4 regions of the Streptomyces sp. NPDC093586 genome follow, and region 1 is predicted to be linked to each of the others. Evidence: riboswitches for the same ligand, from Rfam matches in the RefSeq annotation. Region 1 holds a riboswitch; each other region holds the start of a gene.
What was found. A riboswitch is a leader RNA that binds a small molecule or an ion and turns the genes downstream of it on or off. The one in region 1 is predicted to bind cyclic di-AMP.

Region 1 (4,202 bases):
GCGGGGTGGAGCAGCTCGGTAGCTCGCTGGGCTCATAACCCAGAGGTCGCAGGTTCAAATCCTGTCCCCGCTACTCAAGGCCGAAGGCCGGAATCCTCAAGGATTCCGGCCTTCGGTGCGTCCGCGCGTCCGTCACCCGACCGGCCTCCACGGCTCGCCCCCCGTCCGTCCTCCGGGAAACCTGGAGAGCGGGACGGCAAGCGGCGTGGACGTACAGGGGCGGCGGGAGACGAGTGGTGCGGCCAGGTGACGTGGACGACGAGGCACCGTATGCCAGGGCCGGTGGCCGGCTGCCCGGTGACCCCGTGCCCGACCCCGGCCTCGGCACCGACCCGGTGCCCGTCCCGTCCGCCGGGCGGGAGCTGCGGCGGACCCCGTACGGCCGGCCCTTCGTGCGCCTGCTCCCCGTCCTGCTGATCGTCGTGGCCATCCTGTACGACGTCTTCACTCCCCGGTACTTCACCGCCGGACCCCTGTACACGGCCGCGCCCCTGGTCGCGGCGCCCGTCTACTCGCGGCGCGGCACGGTGCTCACCGGTCTCGCCGTGGTCGCCACCGTCATCGGGCTCCAACTGAGCAAGGGCGTCGCCCACTACGTGGACTCGCTCACCGAACTGATCACCATCGCGACGGTCGCCGCCCTCGCCGTCTTCGTGAACGCCTTCGTCCGCCGCACCGACGCGCGCCTCGCCTCCGCCCGCGAGATCGCCGAGGCCGCCCAGCGGGCCGTCCTGCCCGAGCCCGCCGAGCGGATCGGCGGCTTCGAGATCGCCGCCCGCTACGAGGCGGCGCAGGCCGACGCCTTCATCGGCGGTGACCTGTACGCGGTGCAGGACAGCGCCCACGGCGTGCGGATCATCGTCGGTGACGTGCGTGGCAAGGGCATGGGCGCGGTGGCCGCCGTCGCCGTGGTGATCGGCGCCTTCCGTGAGGCCGCCGAGCAGGAGGCGACGCTGGAGGCGGTCGCGCAGCGGCTGGAGCGGGCGCTGGCGCGCGAGGGCACCCGGCGCGACGGGCTGGACGCCTTCGAGGGGTTCACCACCGCCGTCCTCGCCGAACTCCCGCACGGCGCCGGGATCGTCCGCATCGTCAACCGCGGCCACCCGCCGCCCCTGCTGCTGCACGCCGACGGCACCGTGCGTCCGGTACAGGCCAGGGAGTTCGCGCTGCCGCTCGGGATGGGGGAGCTGGGCGTGTGGCCCGACCGGGCGGAGGAGGCCGGCTTCTCCGGCGGTGCCACGCTGCTGCTGTACACCGACGGGCTGTCCGAGGCACGCGACGCCCACGGCCGGTTCTACGATCCCGCGGCGCGGCTGGCCGGCCGCGCCTTCCGGCGCCCGGCCGAACTGCTCGACGCCCTCGCCGACGAGGTGCGCCGGCACTCCGGGGGCGGCATGACGGACGACATGGCGCTGCTCGCCGTACGCCGGCGCTGAGCGGTGCGGCGGCCCTGACCGGTGACACGGGTGGTGACGACGCGACCGCCCTCCGCATAACAACTGACACAACGTCAGAAACGGGTGGTGGAGAACGGTTGCCTGAGGGGCGGTCAAGTCGCCCCGCTTTCGCCCCTCATGAGGGGTACGTCCCGTCCGAAATTCTTAATGATCAATCGGGGCGGCTTGGAATCAGCACCTCGCGTCTATTAACGTTCGATAACGCAGCGCGGTCGTCCCAGCCGTCACAGAAGGCGGCTCCGTGCGCACGCGCCGAATCCCGTGAGGGAACCGGGGAACCACCACCTTGGGGTGAATCGGGCGTATGCCGCCGTGGAGGCACGGCAGGTATACGCGCGTAGGAGACCTTCCTGCTCCGAACCCGTCAGCTAACCCGGTAGGCGGAAGGAAGGAAAGGAGTACGCCCACGTGGCGTCCAACCGGCCTGCCCCCGAGGCCCCGTTCGTGCCGATCACGCACGACACCGACCCCTTCGGCCCCGACGGCCACCGCGCCGAAGCGGGCCCCTGGGAGGAGTGGAACCCCACCGCGGAGTCCATCCGTCCCGTACGCGGCCGGCACCGCGTCGCCAAGCAGCGCGGCGGACTCGCCCGCAGCTCCACCGTCCTCGGCGTCGGCGTCATCGCGGCCGTCGGAGCGGGCGGCATGGCCAGCGCCCAGACCGGCAAGCCGCCGGTGCCGATCTCGATGCCCGACCTGCCGAACGTCGGCTCGCTGATCTCCGACGAGGCGGAACCGGAACCCCAGGGCTCCGCCACCCCGCTCAGCGGCATCGGCGCGACCACCACCGACACCGCCGAGGGCACCACCGACGCCGGTGAGGCCCTGCGGGCGCGCATCATGCAGCAGGCCGAGCAGCAGCAGGTCCAGGTCGAGACCAAGGCCGCCGCCGAGGCCGCCGCCGAGGCCGAGAAGGAAGCCGCCGAAGCCGCCGCGAAGGCGGCGAAGGAGGCCGAGGCCAAGGCCGCCGCCGCCAAGAAGAAGGCGGAGGAGGAGGCCGCGAAGAAGGCCGAGGCCGAGCGGCTCGCCGAGCTGGCCAAGCAGTTCACGCTGCCGACCTCCTCGTACACGATCACCTCCACCTTCGGCCAGGCCGGTTCCATGTGGTCCTCCGGCCACCACACCGGCCTCGACTTCGCCGCTCCCACGGGCACCCTCGTCAAGGCCGTCCACACCGGCACGATCACCGAGGCGGGCTGGGCCGGCTCCTACGGCTACCGCACGATCCTGACCCTGGACGACGGCACCGAGCTGTGGTTCTGCCACCAGTCGTCGATCAACGTCAGCGTCGGCCAGAAGGTCAGCACCGGTGACGTCATCGGCCGCGTCGGCGCCACCGGCAACGTCACCGGACCGCACCTCCACTTCGAGGTCCACGTCGGCGGTGCCGGGGGCGGGGTCGACCCGGCGGCGTGGCTGCAGGGCAAGGGCCTCACCCCCTGAGGACAGGGGCCGCCGGTTCGCGCGAATTGTGCGTCGCCCCGGAATGACCAGTTCCGGGGCGCTTGTTGTCACAGGACATGACTTCTCTGCGCAAGCTCGGCTCCTCCGGCCTCGAGGTCTTCCCGCTCGCCCTCGGCGGCAACGTCTTCGGCTGGACCGCCGACCAGGACACCTCCTTCGCCGTCCTCGACGCCTACACCGCCGCCGGCGGCAACTTCGTCGACACCGCCGACGTCTACTCCGCGTGGGCCGAGGGCAACAGCGGCGGCGAGTCCGAGACCCTCATCGGCAAGTGGCTCGCGGCGCGCGGCAACCGCGACGACGTCGTGATCGCCACCAAGGTCAGCCAGCACCCCGAGTACCCCGGCCTGTCCGCCGCCAACATCAAGGCCGCCGCCGACGCCTCCCTGCGGCGCCTGGGCACGGACCGCATCGACCTCTACTACACCCACTACGACAAGCCCGAGGTGCCGGTCGAGGAGATCATCGGCGCGCTCGACGACCTGGTGCGCGCGGGCAAGGTCCGGTACATCGCCGCCTCCAACATCACGGCCGAGCGGCTCTCGGCGTCCCTGGACTTCTCCGACCGCGAGGGCCTCGCCCGGTACGTGGCCCTGCAACCCCACTACAACCTGGTCTCGCGCGACACGTACGAGGGTGAGCTGCGGGACCTCGCCGAGCGGGCCGGTCTGGCCGCCGTTCCCTACTACGCCCTCGCGTCCGGCTTCCTCACGGGCAAGTACCGGCCCGGGGCGACCGTCGACAGCCCGCGGGCGGGCGGTGCCGCGAAGCACCTGGAGAGCGAGCGCGGACGGCGGGTGCTCACCGCCCTGGACGAGATCGCCGAGGCCCACGACGCGCCGGTCGCCACGGTGGCCCTGGCCTGGCTGGCGGCCCAGCCGACGGTGGCCGCGCCGATCGCGTCCGCGCGGACGGTCGAGCAGCTGCCGGCGCTGCTCGGGGTGGCCGACCTGGAGCTGACGGAGGCGGAGGTGCGGAGGCTGACGGAGGCGTCCGCCTGAGCCGTCCGCGTCGTCCGCCCGGTTGTCCACCCGAGGGGCCGCTTCCCCGCCGCCGCTACGACCGGTACGGGTTCTGGGCCGGGTACGCGGTGTAGGAGGTGTGGACGGGCATGGCGTACGGGGCCGGTGCGGTGTACCGGGCGGGTGCCGGTGCCGCGTGCGGCCCGTACGCCGGCCAGGGCGGTACGGCCACCGGGAGGGGCGGCGCCGTGGCCCGGGCCGCGTAGTCCAGCGCCGGCCGCGCCGCCTCCCGCCGGCGCCACAATTCGGTCAGCAACTC
Region 2 (4,202 bases), on a different contig from region 1:
GATCCTCACGCAGGTGTCCGGCGACCATCTGGAGGTGATCAAGCTGATCCCGCCGCTGATCATCGACGCGTCGGACGCGGACCGGTTCGTCGACGCCTTCACCGAGGTGATGGAGGACGCCCACAACGGTGGCGGTCTGATGTGGGACTTCGGAAAGACACTGGTCAGGCAGGCGGTGGCGAACCGCTGACCGGAGGACATCCACCGCTTTGCCTGTGAGGCAAAAAAATTGCCCCACAGGCAAAGCTCGGGCTGAATGGAGGTATGTCCTCCTCCGCGAACCATCAGTCGGACGGGCCGCCGGACGCCGTGTCCTCCGTGGTGGCGCCGCAGCTGCGCGCCCTGCGCCGCCGCGCGGCCCTCACCCTGGAGGCGGCGGCCCGCGCCGCCGGGCTGTCGCCCGCCCACCTCTCCCGCCTGGAGACCGGGCAGCGCCAGCCCTCGTTGCCGATGCTGCTCTCGCTCGCGCGTGTTTATGGTACGACCGTCTCGGAACTGCTCGGCGAGAAGGCCGCGGAACGGGACGCCGTCGTGCGGGCCGGGGGCATGGAGCCGACCGCCGCGGGCGGCTGGACGTACTGGCAGGCCGGCGGTTCCGGCCGCGGGATGCAGGCCCTGCGCGTCCGCGTGCCGCACGGCTCGCAGGGCGACATCGTGCGCGTACACCCCGGCGAGGAGTGGCTCTACGTCCTGCGGGGGCGGCTGCGGCTGCGCCTCGGGGACGCCGTGCACCTGCTCGCCCCGGGCGACAGTGCCCACTTCGACTCCCTGACCCCGCACCGGATCGCGGCCCAGGACGTCGACGGGCTCGAGCTGCTCTTCGTCCACACCCTGCTGCAGAGCCCGACGACGGCGCTGTGCCTGGGGCCCGTCACCACACCGACCCGCCACACCCCCGGAGAGATGCCATGAGTGCCATCCAGGACAAGCTCCCGCGCGCCCTGTGGGTGCGACTTCTCATCTACATCGCCCTCGGGCACGTCTTCGGCGGCTTCCTCTACCTGCTCTTCGAGGTGGGAGCCGGATAGCGCCGCCCGGGAACGCGGGCGGGCGGCTCAGTCCAGCAGCCGCTCGCGCAGCCGTTCCCTGGTCCGCGGGGTGATGCCGAGTCCCTTCTCCAGGTAGGCGTCGACCCCGCCCCAGGTCTCCTCGACGGTCTCGAAGGCCGCGGCCAGGTACTCGGCGCGCGCGTCGAACAGGGGGCTGAGCAGCTCCATGACCTCGGGGGAGTAGGCCGAGGCGGCCGTGCTGCTGCGACGCACCTTGTAGCGGCGGTGCGTCGCGTTCGACTTCAGGTAGTCCTCCAGGATGGCTTCGCGCCGCACACCCAGGGCGAGCAGGGTGACCGCGATCGACAGGCCCGCGCGGTCCTTGCCGGCCGCGCAGTGCATCAGTGCGGGGACGCTGTCCTCGGCGAGCGCGTGCAGCACCCGGGAGTGCTCCGCCGTGCGCTCCTTGATGATCGTGCGGTAGGAGGCGATCATCCGGTTCGCGCCCCGGTCGTCCGCCAGGATCTCGCGCAGCTGGTCGAGGTCGCCGTCGCGGACCATCTTCCAGAACTCGGCACCGTCGGCCGGATCGCTCAGCGGCAGGTTCACATGGCGCACGCCCGGCAGTTCGACGTCCGGACCCTCGAGCTTCTGGTCGGCGGCGTTGCGGAAGTCGAAGATCGTGTGCAGTCCCAGCGAGGCGAGGAACGCGGCGTCCTCCTCGGTGGCGTGCGCGAGGTGGCCGCTGCGGAACAGCACTCCATGGCGCACGCTCCGCCCGTCCACGGTCGGCAGTCCGCCCACGTCCCGGAAGTTGCGCACGCCGGCCAGCTCGGGTTCGGTCGACGGGACCTGCTGCGTCACGGGGGCTCCTCCCACTCCGCCCCGTCGGCGCTGCTCGCCGTCGGGCGCCCAGCCGACGATACGGCATCCCTTGCCTGCGGCAACGAGTCGCCCACAGGGAAGCCGATAGAGCCGAATATGGAGTATCTGGGCCTTCTGCACCAATTGCCCACTTCACACCAACTCGCTGGGAAATAAGGGTAACTGGCGCAACCCTCGTGAGCAGCGTCATAGAGGTGACCGAGCGTTGCCCGTCATGCTCACGTAATTCATGCGCTTTTCAAGGCCGTTTACGGAGAGGGACGCTCACGGAATCGACGGAGTGTGACCGCTCATTCCCGTGAAGGATCAAGCGGAACACCGGTCCGGGGAGCCTCTCGCTTGTCCGTGCGCCTCGTGGTCCCTTACGTTCACCACCGATCCGGACGGACGCCTAATCCTGCCGCCGACCGGAGCCCGCACTCATCCACCACCCGTACACGGCAGGAGCGGGGGACCCACAGGTAAGACCGCCTGTTCCGGTTCCCGGAACAGGCTCGGGGTTAAGCCGCGCCATGACGCGGCCGGACATCTCCAGTCCGCACCCGACAGCTCACCTCGCAGGCGCCGGAGAGGAATTCGCCATGCCCGCGAAGGGTAAGCACCGCCGCACCAAGGCCCAGCGCATCACCCGCACCATCGCCATAGCCGGAACCGGTGGCGCCGCGCTCGCGCTCCCGCTGATGGGTGCCGCCGCCCAGGCCGCCCCCGCGCACTCCGCCGCCGGACAGTCCGTCACGGCCGGCGCGCAGAAGTCGGCCGACAAGGGCTCGGCCTCGCACACCTACGTCGTGAAGAGCGGCGACCATCTCTCGAAGATCGCCGACGAGCAGCACGTCGACGGCGGCTGGAAGAAGCTGTACGCGGACAACCGCGAGGCCATCGGCTCCGACCCGTCGCTCATCCACCCGGGTCTCAAGCTGTCGATCGGCCAGAAGGCCGCGGCCGGCACCACCGCGCCCCCGTCACCCTCGCAGAAGACCGCCGAGAAGCCGGCCGAGGCCGAGAAGTCCTCCGCGCGGACCGCCGAGAAGGCGTCGGACGCCGCGGAGACCACCTCGTCGAAGCCCGCCGCGCCGACGTCCTCGAACACGAACACCCGGTCCGCCGGCACCACCAGCGGCTACACCGCCCCCGTGGCCGGCGCCGGCGTCGGTACCCCGTACCACCAGTCCGGCAGCATGTGGTCCAGCGGCTACCACACCGGCACCGACTTCGTCGTCCCGACCGGCACCTCCCTGAAGGCCGTCGGCGCGGGCACGGTCGTCTCCGCCGGCTGGGGCGGCGCGTACGGCAACCAGGTCGTCATCAAGCTCACCGACGGCCACTACGCCCAGTACGCCCACCTGTCCTCGATCTCCGTCTCCGCCGGCCAGTCCGTGACCGCCGGCCAGCAGATCGGTCTCTCCGGTGCCACCGGCAACGTGACCGGACCGCACCTGCACTTCGAGATCCGCACCACGCCGAACTACGGCTCCGACGTGGACCCGATCGCCTACCTGCGCTCGCACGGCGTCTCCGTCTGACGACGGTTTCCGCGCAGACCCCGCGCCGCCGAAGGCCGGACCCCGATCCCCGGGTCCGGCCTTCGGCGCGTCCGCCACCGGGCTTCGCTTATTCCTGAATTGGCAAACACTTTAGGAGTGGCTTATCTCACCGCCCGTCAACCCCTTCCTACGGTCGCGTAGGTCACATTCCAAGGTGAATCATGGGTCGATGTGGCAGACGATTCGAAGAGTGACAGCAGAGCAGTGATCGGGTCGTACGTGGCGGTGGGGGACAGCTTCACCGAGGGCGTCGGCGACCCCGGCCCCGACGGAGCGTTCGTCGGCTGGGCCGACCGGTTCGCCGTCCTGCTCGCCGACCGGCGCCCCGAGGGCGACTTCACGTACACGAACCTCGCCGTACGCGGCAGGCTGCTCGACCAGATAGTGGCGGAACAGGTCCCCCGGGCGATCGAACTCGCGCCGGACCTGGTCTCGTTCTGCGCCGGCGGCAACGACATCATCCGGCCCGGCACCGACCCCGACGAGGTGGCCGAACGGTTCGAGCGGGCGGTGGCCGCGCTGACCGCCGCGGCCGGCACGGTCATGGTGACCACGGGCTTCGACACCCGCGGAGTGCCCGTCCTCAAGCATCTGCGCGGCAAGATCGCCACCTACAACGGACACGTGCGGGCCATCGCCGACCGTTACGGCTGCCCGGTGCTCGACCTGTGGTCGCTGCGCAGCATCCAGGACCGCAGGGCCTGGGACGCCGACCGGCTGCACCTGTCGGCCGAGGGCCACACCCGCGTGGCGCTGCGCGCCGGCCAGGTCCTCGGCCTGCGCA
Region 3 (4,202 bases), on a different contig from region 1:
GTGCGCAGCACGCTCTCGTACGCCTCGTACCCCTTCTCCACGTCGATGACGTAGGTGGCGTGCTCCTCGGCGGCGTACGGCACGAACAGGCCCTGCTCGGCCTCCAGGTTGTCGAAGGCGAGGCTCGACAGGGAGCAGGCCCGCAGCAGTCGGCGGGTGTCCGGGAGGAGGCCCGGCCGCAGCACCGCGCCCTGGCAGTCCGAGACCCCGAGCCCGATCGCCCGGCCCTGGCCCAGCGGCCCGCGCTCGTGCGGCAGGAAACCGGCGGCCTCACCGCCCTCGTACAGCACCGCCACCCGCGCCCCGGGCCGTACCCGGCCCACGACGTCGGTGAACTCCGGCTCCATGAAGGGATTGCGGGGCGCCGTCGCCCCGGCGCGCAGCTCGCGCCAGCGCTCCCGTTCCCCCTCGCCCAGCTCCTCCGGCCTCAGCACGCGTACACGTCCGCTGCTCAACCCGACCCCCCGATCAAGTCCCCCCTGGACAACAGGAAGGTACCCCCGGGGCCGCCCGGAGGGTAGAAGGCAGAGCATGTTGTTGCCAACTGGTGCACAGGCCTTTAACCGCCTTCAGACGGTGTTGCGTCAGGTTTCGGACACCTGCGAACGTCCTCGTGCGCAACCGGTCGTGGGTGGGTCGGGCAGGTGCGGTGTCCGTATTCTCTGATCATGGACCGCACCGCATATGCCCTCGTCGCCACCGACCTCGACGGAACGCTGCTGCGCGGCGACGACACCGTCTCCGACCGGTCGCTGGCCGCGCTGGCGCGGGTGGCCCGGGCGGGGGCGCGGCACCTGGTGGTGACGGGGCGCCCGGCACCGAGGGTGCGCTCCCTGCTCGACGGCCTCGGCTGCACGGGGCTCGCGGTGTGCGGGCAGGGCGCGCAGGTGTACGACGCCGACGCGCACCGGATGCTGTGGTCGGTCACCCTGGACCGGGAGCTGGCGGAGACCGCGCTCGGCAAGATCGAGGCCGAGGTGGGGGAGGTGTACGCCGCGGTCGACCAGGACGGCGTCGACGGGCTGACGCTCATCGAACCGGGCTATCTGATGCCCCACCCGACCCTGCCCGCGGTGCGGGTCGAGCGGCGCGACGAGCTGTGGAGCGCGCCGATCAGCAAGGTGCTGCTGCGCCACCCCGACCTGTCCGACGACGAGTTGGCGGCGACGGCGCGCGCGGTGGTGGGTTCCCTCGCGACGGTCACGATGTCGGGGCCGGGGACGGTGGAGCTCCAGCCGTGCGGGGTGACCAAGGCGACCGGTCTGGCGCTCGCCGCCGAGCGTCTGGGGCTGAGCCGGCGGCGGACGATCGCCTTCGGGGACATGCCCAACGACATCCCCATGTTCCACTGGGCGGCCCGCGGGGTCGCCATGGCGGGCGCCCACCCCGAACTCAAGGCGGTCGCGGACGAGGTCACCACGACGAACGAGGACGACGGCGTGGCCGTCGTCCTCGAGCGGATCTTCGGAGCCTCCTGACGCACCGGGTGCGTATCGGTACGGCTCGGTTCGTCCGGTTGTGTCGCGGTGCGCGGGCGGCTCAGTACGCGCTGAAGACGTTGTCGATGGAGCCGTACCGGTGGGCCGCGTAGTTGCAGGCGGCGGTGATGTTGGCGACCGGGTCGTACGAGTCCCAGGAGGTGCCGGCGACGTGGTACGCCCGGAAGGTCGGGTCGATCACCTGGAGCAGGCCCTTGGACGGGGTGCCGTTGACGGCGTTGACGTCCCAGTTGTTGATGGCGAACGGGTTGCCGGACGACTCCCGCATGACGTTGCGGTGGATGCCGTCGTAGGTCCCGGGGATCCCGTGCTGCGCCATGATGTCCAGCGACTCGCGGATCCAGCCGTCGAGGTTGTTCGGGTACACCGTCGCCGTGGCGGCGGCGGCCGTGGTGGCCGGGGTGGCGGCGGACGCGGTGGCGGCGCCGACGAGCGGCAGGGCGAGCACGGCGACGCCGGTGCCGGCGACGGCGAGCTTGCGGGCGAGGCGGCCGGTTCGGGCGTGACGGTTCTGACCGTTGGCAGGCATGTGTGTGTCCCTCTCCATACGCCTGCGAGGTGAGCTGTCGGGTTCGGGCGGGGAGGTGCCCGGCCGCGCCCTGACGGGCACGGCTTCACCCCGAGCCGCTCCGGTGGTGTCCGGCGCGGCGACTTACCTTGGGTCCCCCGCTCCTGCCTGCGAGTGTGTCGGTGGATGACTGTGTGTCGGGGCGGTGGCAGGATTCGGCGTCCGCCTGACAGGCCGGGAACGTATGCGAGAGCACATGTCCGGAACAAGTGCAGGAATCACCCGACGTGCCTGTTGACCTTGATCTGAGGCATTTGGGGTGCTTGATCCTTTGCTACTGCCAAGGCTCAACTCGCCTACGGGGCAAAGGGGTGAGGGGGTTCGCGGCGGGGGTGCGGGCGGGCGCGGTGGCGTGAGCCAACTCACTGGCCTCAACAAGAGCGGCAAATCGGGCATTAGAGTCAACTGGTGGTCAATCGCCCCCTGGTGGGGGTCGCTTCGGTGCGGGGGCCCGACCGGGGGGTGGCTGGGGGGCCGACCGGGTGCCCGGCCGGACGCGCGCGGCAGCGGGGGTACGCCCCTCCGTCGGCGGGGCGCCCCGGTGTTTCCTCGTGTCGCGCGGGCATCCGTCCGGGGTGTGCGGGCATCCGTCCGGGGTCGCGGGTGCGGGTGGCGAACGGGTGACGCTCTCGGGGTGCGGTCCGTCGGGAGGGGTGGTGGGATCTTCGGTGGTGGCTTCCGGTGTGCCGTGCTCCGCGCCGCGCCTCTCCGGCGATGTCGGCCGATATCTGCTCATATCACTTGATCAAAAACATACCGTGCATGATCCGATACCGACCGGCCTGTAACGGTGGGCGCTAGCGGTGATCGAAACGTGACCGGATACGCTGACTCGAGTGGTGGCAGCGACCTATCGACAAACCAGGTAATCGCCAGTAGACACCAGCAGACAGGAGACCCCTCGTGACCGTCGTCGGGCCGTTCGGGCTGAGCGTGCGGGACCAGGCACTGGAAGCCGATGTCCAGACCGGACTGGCGGCCGTCGAGGAAGGGTTGCTTGAGGCAACCAAGAGTGAGGTGCCCTTCATCACGGAGGCCGCCCAGCACCTGGTGCGGGCCGGCGGCAAGCGGTTCCGGCCGCTGCTGGTGATGCTCGCCTCCCGGTTCGGCGACCCCTACGCGCCCGGCATCGTGCCCTCGGCCGTGGTCGTGGAGCTGACCCACCTCGCCACGCTCTACCACGACGACGTGATGGACGAGGCCGCCGTGCGCCGCGGCGTGCCCAGCGCCAACACCCGCTGGGGCAACTCGGTCGCGGTCCTCACCGGCGACTTCCTGTTCGCCCGCGCCTCCCAGATCCTCGCCGACCTCGGGCCCGAGGCGGTCCGGGTGCAGGCCCTCGCGTTCGAGCGGCTCGTCACCGGCCAGATCCTGGAGACGGCGGGGCCCCAGGACGGACGGGACCCGGTCGACCACTACCTGGACGTGCTGGGCGGCAAGACGGGATCGCTGGTGGCGGTCTCCTGCCGGTTCGGCGCGATGATGTCCGGCGCCGACGACACGGTCGTCGACGTGCTGACCCAGTACGGCGAGCGGCTCGGCGTCGCCTTCCAGCTCGCGGACGACGTCCTGGACATCGCCTCCGACTCCCACGAGTCGGGCAAGACGCCCGGCACGGACCTGCGCGAGGGCATCCCGACCCTCCCGGTGCTGCGGCTGCGCGAACGGGCGGCCCGGCTGGGGCTCGCCGAGGACATCGCCCTGTGCGAGCTGCTGGACTCCGACCTGAGCGACGACGCGCGGCATGCCGAGGCCCTGCGCCTGCTGCGCGCCCACCCCGCGCTCGAACAGGCGCGGCGGGACACCGTCCGGTACGCGAAGGACGCCCGGTCGGCGCTGGCCCCGCTGCGGGAGTGCGACGCGAAGGCCGCGCTGATCGAGCTGTGCGACGCGGTGGTGCACCGAGCCGGCTGACCTCCCGGCCGCCACCGCGCTCTCCCGGCGCGACGCGCCCCGCCCCCACCGGTCGGGGACGCCCCCACCGGTCGGGGACGCCCCCACCGGTCGGTGGAGGATCCGCCCTTCCGTGTCATCCCGCAGGAGTACGCGGAGTTGAGCCCGCGGTCTGACGCTTCCTCGTGGCCGATTTGGTCAGATGGTCACACGGAAAAACACCACTCCTCACCGATTCGGGT
Region 4 (4,202 bases), on a different contig from region 1:
GGAAGTGCGGACATGGTGCCTCCTTACGCGCCGGCCGCTGTCGCGGCGATGTAGTCCAACGAGTCCTCGGGCGAAAGGGCATGGAGCAGAAGGGCGTTGAAGGCCTCCGTGTAGGCCTCTAGGTCTTCTTTCCGTTCGAGATGGTGGCTACTCGTCAAATGGTCGAGAACCACCACGTCGAGATCAGAAGTGCTCGGAAAGGAGAAAATAACGAAAGGACCGGTGACGCCGATGTGGGCTCCGGCGGTGAAGGGGAGCACCTGGAGCCGGACATGGGGCAGTCGCGCGGCCTCCACCAGCCGGGTCAGCTGCCGGGCCATCACCCCAGGCCCGCCCACCTGGCGGCGCAGCACCGCTTCGTCGAGGACCGCGTTCAGCCTGAGCGGCGGATCGGCCCGCAGCACGTCCTGCCGGGCCAGCCGGACCTCCACCAGCGTGTCCAGCCGCTCCTCCGACAGCCCGTCCACCGCTGCCCGCGTGACCGCGCGGGCGTACTCCGGGGTCTGCAGCAGCCCGGGCACGACGGTGGTCTCCAGGGTACGCATCGCGCTCGCCTGCGATTCCAGGCTGATGAAGTCCCGGTACGTCGGCGGCAGTACCCCGCGATAGGCGTGCCACCAGTGGTGCCGGCCGCTCGCGTCGTCGGAGCCCGCCAGTACCACCAGCAGTTCCCGCAGCTCCCGGTCGTCCACGCCGTAGGCGTCCAGCAGTAACCGCACGTCGGCCGGTTTCGCCCCGCTCGTCCCGGTCTCGATCCGGCTGACCTTCGACTGGTGCCAGCCCACCAGCCGGGCCGCCTCACCGCTGGTGATCCCCGCCGACGTGCGCAGGGCGCGCAGCTCCGCGCCCAGCTTTCGGCGACGTACCACCGGACCGTGCTGCATGGGCCACTCCTTTACTCCCATCGAGGCGCGCGCATACGGTCTGCCGTCGCAGAGTTCACCGCTTCGAGCGACAGATATATGCATATCTTGGTGGATCGCCGCTCTTCACCAGGTGGTGATGGCACTCTGGCGGCGAAGCACCAGTCCGGGACCGTACTCGAACCATCCGCTCCGTGTCTGACTGCGGTCCCGCGGGAAAGGGACGACGTCGCCATGGCAGACCATCTGGAAGCATCCGTCACTCTGCCGAGCGAACCCGCCTCGGTGGCCGTCGCGCGCACCTATGCGGTGGGCACCCTGGCGGAGTGGGGTCTGCCCGCGGACGCGGAGGTGTCCGAGACCGTCCGGCTCATCGTCTCCGAGCTGGCCACCAACGCGGTCCAGCACACGCTCGGGCAGTCGCCGACCTTCACGGTGGACCTCGTGCTCGACTGTGACGAACGGCTGTGCATCGGCGTCACGGACAGCCACCCGCGCTTCCCCAAGCGCCTGCCCGCCGCCGTGCAGCAGGACAACGGCCGGGGCATGGTGATCATCCGCTGGCTGACGGCGGAGTGCGGCGGCAGGCTGAGGGTGCGGCCCACGCGCGAGGGAGGCAAGACCGTCTCCATCGAACTGCCCTGGACGGTACCGGGCCCGTCGGCGCCCGCCGAGCCGGTCACGGTCGTGGAGCGTCCCCGGAGCGAGGCCGTGGGGCACCGGAAGCCTCAGCGGTGAGGCGTGGACGGCACCCGGCGCGCGGCGGACGGCGTGCGCCGGGCCGTGCGGCCCCGCGCCGCCCTCTCCCGGGCCCCGGCGGCCGGTTCCGCCACCGAGCGCCGTTCGGCGGCGCGGCGTTCACCGCTCACGTGGGTCCGCCGGGCCAGGCGGGGAGCAGCGACCACGGGCCGGGGCGGGCCAGCAGGGTCGGCGCACCGGCGGCACCGAGCCGGTGAACGCGAGCCCCGGCACCTCCGTGCCGGCCGTGGCGAGTCGCGAGGACACCCGCACGATGCGTTCCCCGGCGCCCCGCTGGAAGAGCGAACGGTGCAGCGCGGCAGGGGCCGTGAACAGCGTCGCGGCGGACACCACGAACGGCAGCGTGGTGACGCGGACGGCGCGCTCCAGCGGCGTCCGCGTCGCGTGCGGTGCCGCGGCGGTGGCCGGCCACCGCCGCGACGGGTGACCGCCGGGAACCGTGTCACGCACCGCGAGCACACGTCCGGGACGGTGACGGCGCGACAGGACGCCGTCACCGCCCCGGCCGGGTCACTTCACCCGGCCGTACCAGACGTTGCTCGTCCAGATCTTCTGCAGCCGCACCACGTCCCCGGTCTTCGGGGCGTGCCAGATCTTGCCCTTCCCGGCGTAGATGCCGACGTGGTACACACTCCGGCCCGAGTGGAAGAACACGAGGTCTCCGGCCCGACGGCTCTTGGCGGAGATGTGCCGGGTCTTGTTGTACTGCTGCGCGGCGGTCCGCGGCAGCTTCTTGCCGGCCTTCTTGAACGAGTACAGCGTCAGCCCGGAGCAGTCGAACCGGTACGGTCCGGTGGCGCCCCATGCGTAGGGCGCGCCCCTCTTGGAAGCCGCGATCTTGAGAGCCTTCGTCGCATGGGTCGCCGCCGCGGCCTCACCGGCGGCACCGGGGACCACGAGGGAGCCGCCCACGGCGGCGATGGTGAGGGCCGAAGCCGTACCGGCACGGGCCATCAGTGACGGGACACGATTGAGCGCAGTCATGCGCAACCCTTCGTCAGCCGCCTGTGAAGGATGACCTGTCGGATTCGGGCTGGCGAAGTTGCCCGGCCGCACGAGTGCGGCTTCACCCCAAGGGCTGCTCGGCCCGGCGTCTCTCGCGAAGACGTCCGTTCCGGCGACCCGTCGTGCTCGGGTCCTCCACTCCTGCCGATCCACTCCTGTCGACCGGTCGTCCGGGCGGCGGCAGGACTCGGCGTCCGCCCGGACCGCCCCGCCGCTGCGGCGGGGGCTTGTCGTCAGTCACGGATCTTGTCTCATCAAAGTCGGAAAATCCCAACGGAACCGGGTTGTTGTGTGGTTACTCACCCCTCGGCCGTTCGGGTGGACATGTCGGCGTTCGATTCTCCGTCGACTGTCGTGGCGAGCCCGGGACCAGCGGCGGAATGACATATTCCGCCATCCGGGTGCGCGGAACGCGCAAGCTCGCAGGGCCGGAAACCGGTGGTGTTCCTACGCCGAAAGGGGGTACGTCATTTGGCCGGTTTTGACCCGGGGGTGGCGATGGGTGTGCCGGGCGCGGCTCTCGGCTGCCCGGAGGGGCCGCGATGTCCGGTGGTGTGCGTGCGCGCGGAAGTCCATCGGCCGACACCGGTAATCGGCCGGTCAAGCCGGTCATCAGTCAGTCAAAACCGTGTGACGTGACAGAAACACTCCAGCCGTACTCTGCACCCCGATCCACCTGCGGTTTCTTGAAATCCGACGGGGCGTTCAGGCCCCTATGTGTGTGTTACATCTAGAGCCGCCGCGGCGGACGCGGCAGCCGGATCGTCCGGACCCGGCGTGATGTCCTGTGAGGTGGTACGTGCAACTGACCCCGCACGAGCAGGAGAGACTGCTCATACACGTGGCCGCGGACGTGGCCGAGAAGCGTCGCGCACGAGGCGTGAAGCTCAACCACCCCGAGGTCGTCGCGCTGATCACCTCGCACATCCTCGAAGGCGCCCGCGACGGCCGTACGGTCGGCGAGCTCATGGCGTCCGGCCGCAAGCTGATCCAGCGTCACGAGGTCATGGAGGGCGTCCCCGAGATGATCCACGACGTGCAGGTCGAGGCCACCTTCCCCGACGGCACCAAGCTCGTCACCGTCCACGAACCGATCGTCTGACGGGAACGAACGACAACCATGATTCCCGGAGAGATCGTCTTCGCCGACGAGCCCGTCGCCTTCAACGAGGGCCGCGCGGGCATCCGCCTGACCGTGCTCAACACCGCCGACCGGCCCGTCCAGGTCGGCTCCCACTACCACTTCGCCGAGGCCAACCCCGGTCTCGACTTCGACCGCGCCGCGGCGCACGGCAGGCGGCTGAACATCGCCGCCGGCACCGCCGTCCGGTTCGAGCCCGGCATCCCGGCCGACGTGGAGCTGATCCCCCTCGCGGGCGCCCGCGTCGTCGTGGGACTGCGTGGCGCGACCGGAGGTGCCCTCGATGCCTGAACTCTCCCGCGCCGCCTACGCCGACCTGTTCGGCCCGACCACCGGCGACCGCATCCGTCTGGCCGACACCGACCTCTTCGTCGAGATCGAGGAGGACCGCTCGGGCGGTCCCGGCCGCTCCGGCGACGAGGCGGTCTTCGGCG

Region 2: it holds a riboswitch for cyclic di-AMP, as region 1 does, so the genes downstream of both, ACIRFH_RS35985 (peptidoglycan DD-metalloendopeptidase family protein) here and ACIRFH_RS34275 (M23 family metallopeptidase) in region 1, are expected to answer to the same signal.
Region 3: it holds a riboswitch for cyclic di-AMP, as region 1 does, so the genes downstream of both, ACIRFH_RS03465 (transglycosylase SLT domain-containing protein) here and ACIRFH_RS34275 (M23 family metallopeptidase) in region 1, are expected to answer to the same signal.
Region 4: it holds a riboswitch for cyclic di-AMP, as region 1 does, so the genes downstream of both, ACIRFH_RS17085 (C40 family peptidase) here and ACIRFH_RS34275 (M23 family metallopeptidase) in region 1, are expected to answer to the same signal.

What each region holds. Positions count from the first base shown of each region.
Region 1 covers NZ_JBIWJA010000057.1:16,660-20,861, reverse strand. The annotation lists tRNA gene ACIRFH_RS34285 (tRNA-Met) at 1-73, shown strand, start outside; gene ACIRFH_RS34280 (PP2C family protein-serine/threonine phosphatase) at 237-1,436, shown strand; cyclic di-AMP (ydaO/yuaA leader) riboswitch at 1,698-1,854, shown strand; gene ACIRFH_RS34275 (M23 family metallopeptidase) at 1,866-2,900, shown strand; gene ACIRFH_RS34270 (aldo/keto reductase) at 2,978-3,922, shown strand; gene ACIRFH_RS34265 (PrsW family intramembrane metalloprotease) at 3,978-4,202, opposite strand, start outside.
Region 2 covers NZ_JBIWJA010000073.1:5,019-9,220, reverse strand. The annotation lists gene ACIRFH_RS36005 (aspartate aminotransferase family protein) at 1-190, shown strand, start outside; gene ACIRFH_RS36000 (helix-turn-helix domain-containing protein) at 265-912, shown strand; gene ACIRFH_RS35995 (DUF6126 family protein) at 909-1,028, shown strand; gene ACIRFH_RS35990 (tyrosine-protein phosphatase) at 1,056-1,853, opposite strand; cyclic di-AMP (ydaO/yuaA leader) riboswitch at 2,293-2,451, shown strand; gene ACIRFH_RS35985 (peptidoglycan DD-metalloendopeptidase family protein) at 2,456-3,397, shown strand; gene ACIRFH_RS35980 (SGNH/GDSL hydrolase family protein) at 3,623-4,202, shown strand, end outside.
Region 3 covers NZ_JBIWJA010000002.1:270,559-274,760, reverse strand. The annotation lists gene ACIRFH_RS03475 (GNAT family N-acetyltransferase) at 1-455, opposite strand, end outside; gene ACIRFH_RS03470 (HAD family hydrolase) at 669-1,478, shown strand; gene ACIRFH_RS03465 (transglycosylase SLT domain-containing protein) at 1,540-2,028, opposite strand; cyclic di-AMP (ydaO/yuaA leader) riboswitch at 2,034-2,202, opposite strand; gene ACIRFH_RS03460 (polyprenyl synthetase family protein) at 2,971-3,981, shown strand.
Region 4 covers NZ_JBIWJA010000014.1:93,653-97,854, reverse strand. The annotation lists gene ACIRFH_RS17105 (DUF397 domain-containing protein) at 1-14, opposite strand, end outside; gene ACIRFH_RS17100 (helix-turn-helix domain-containing protein) at 24-884, opposite strand; gene ACIRFH_RS17095 (ATP-binding protein) at 1,098-1,601, shown strand; gene ACIRFH_RS17090 (DUF6328 family protein) at 1,722-2,072, opposite strand; gene ACIRFH_RS17085 (C40 family peptidase) at 2,133-2,606, opposite strand; cyclic di-AMP (ydaO/yuaA leader) riboswitch at 2,610-2,830, opposite strand; gene ACIRFH_RS17080 (urease subunit gamma) at 3,427-3,729, shown strand; gene ACIRFH_RS17075 (urease subunit beta) at 3,748-4,059, shown strand; gene ACIRFH_RS17070 (urease subunit alpha) at 4,052-4,202, shown strand, end outside.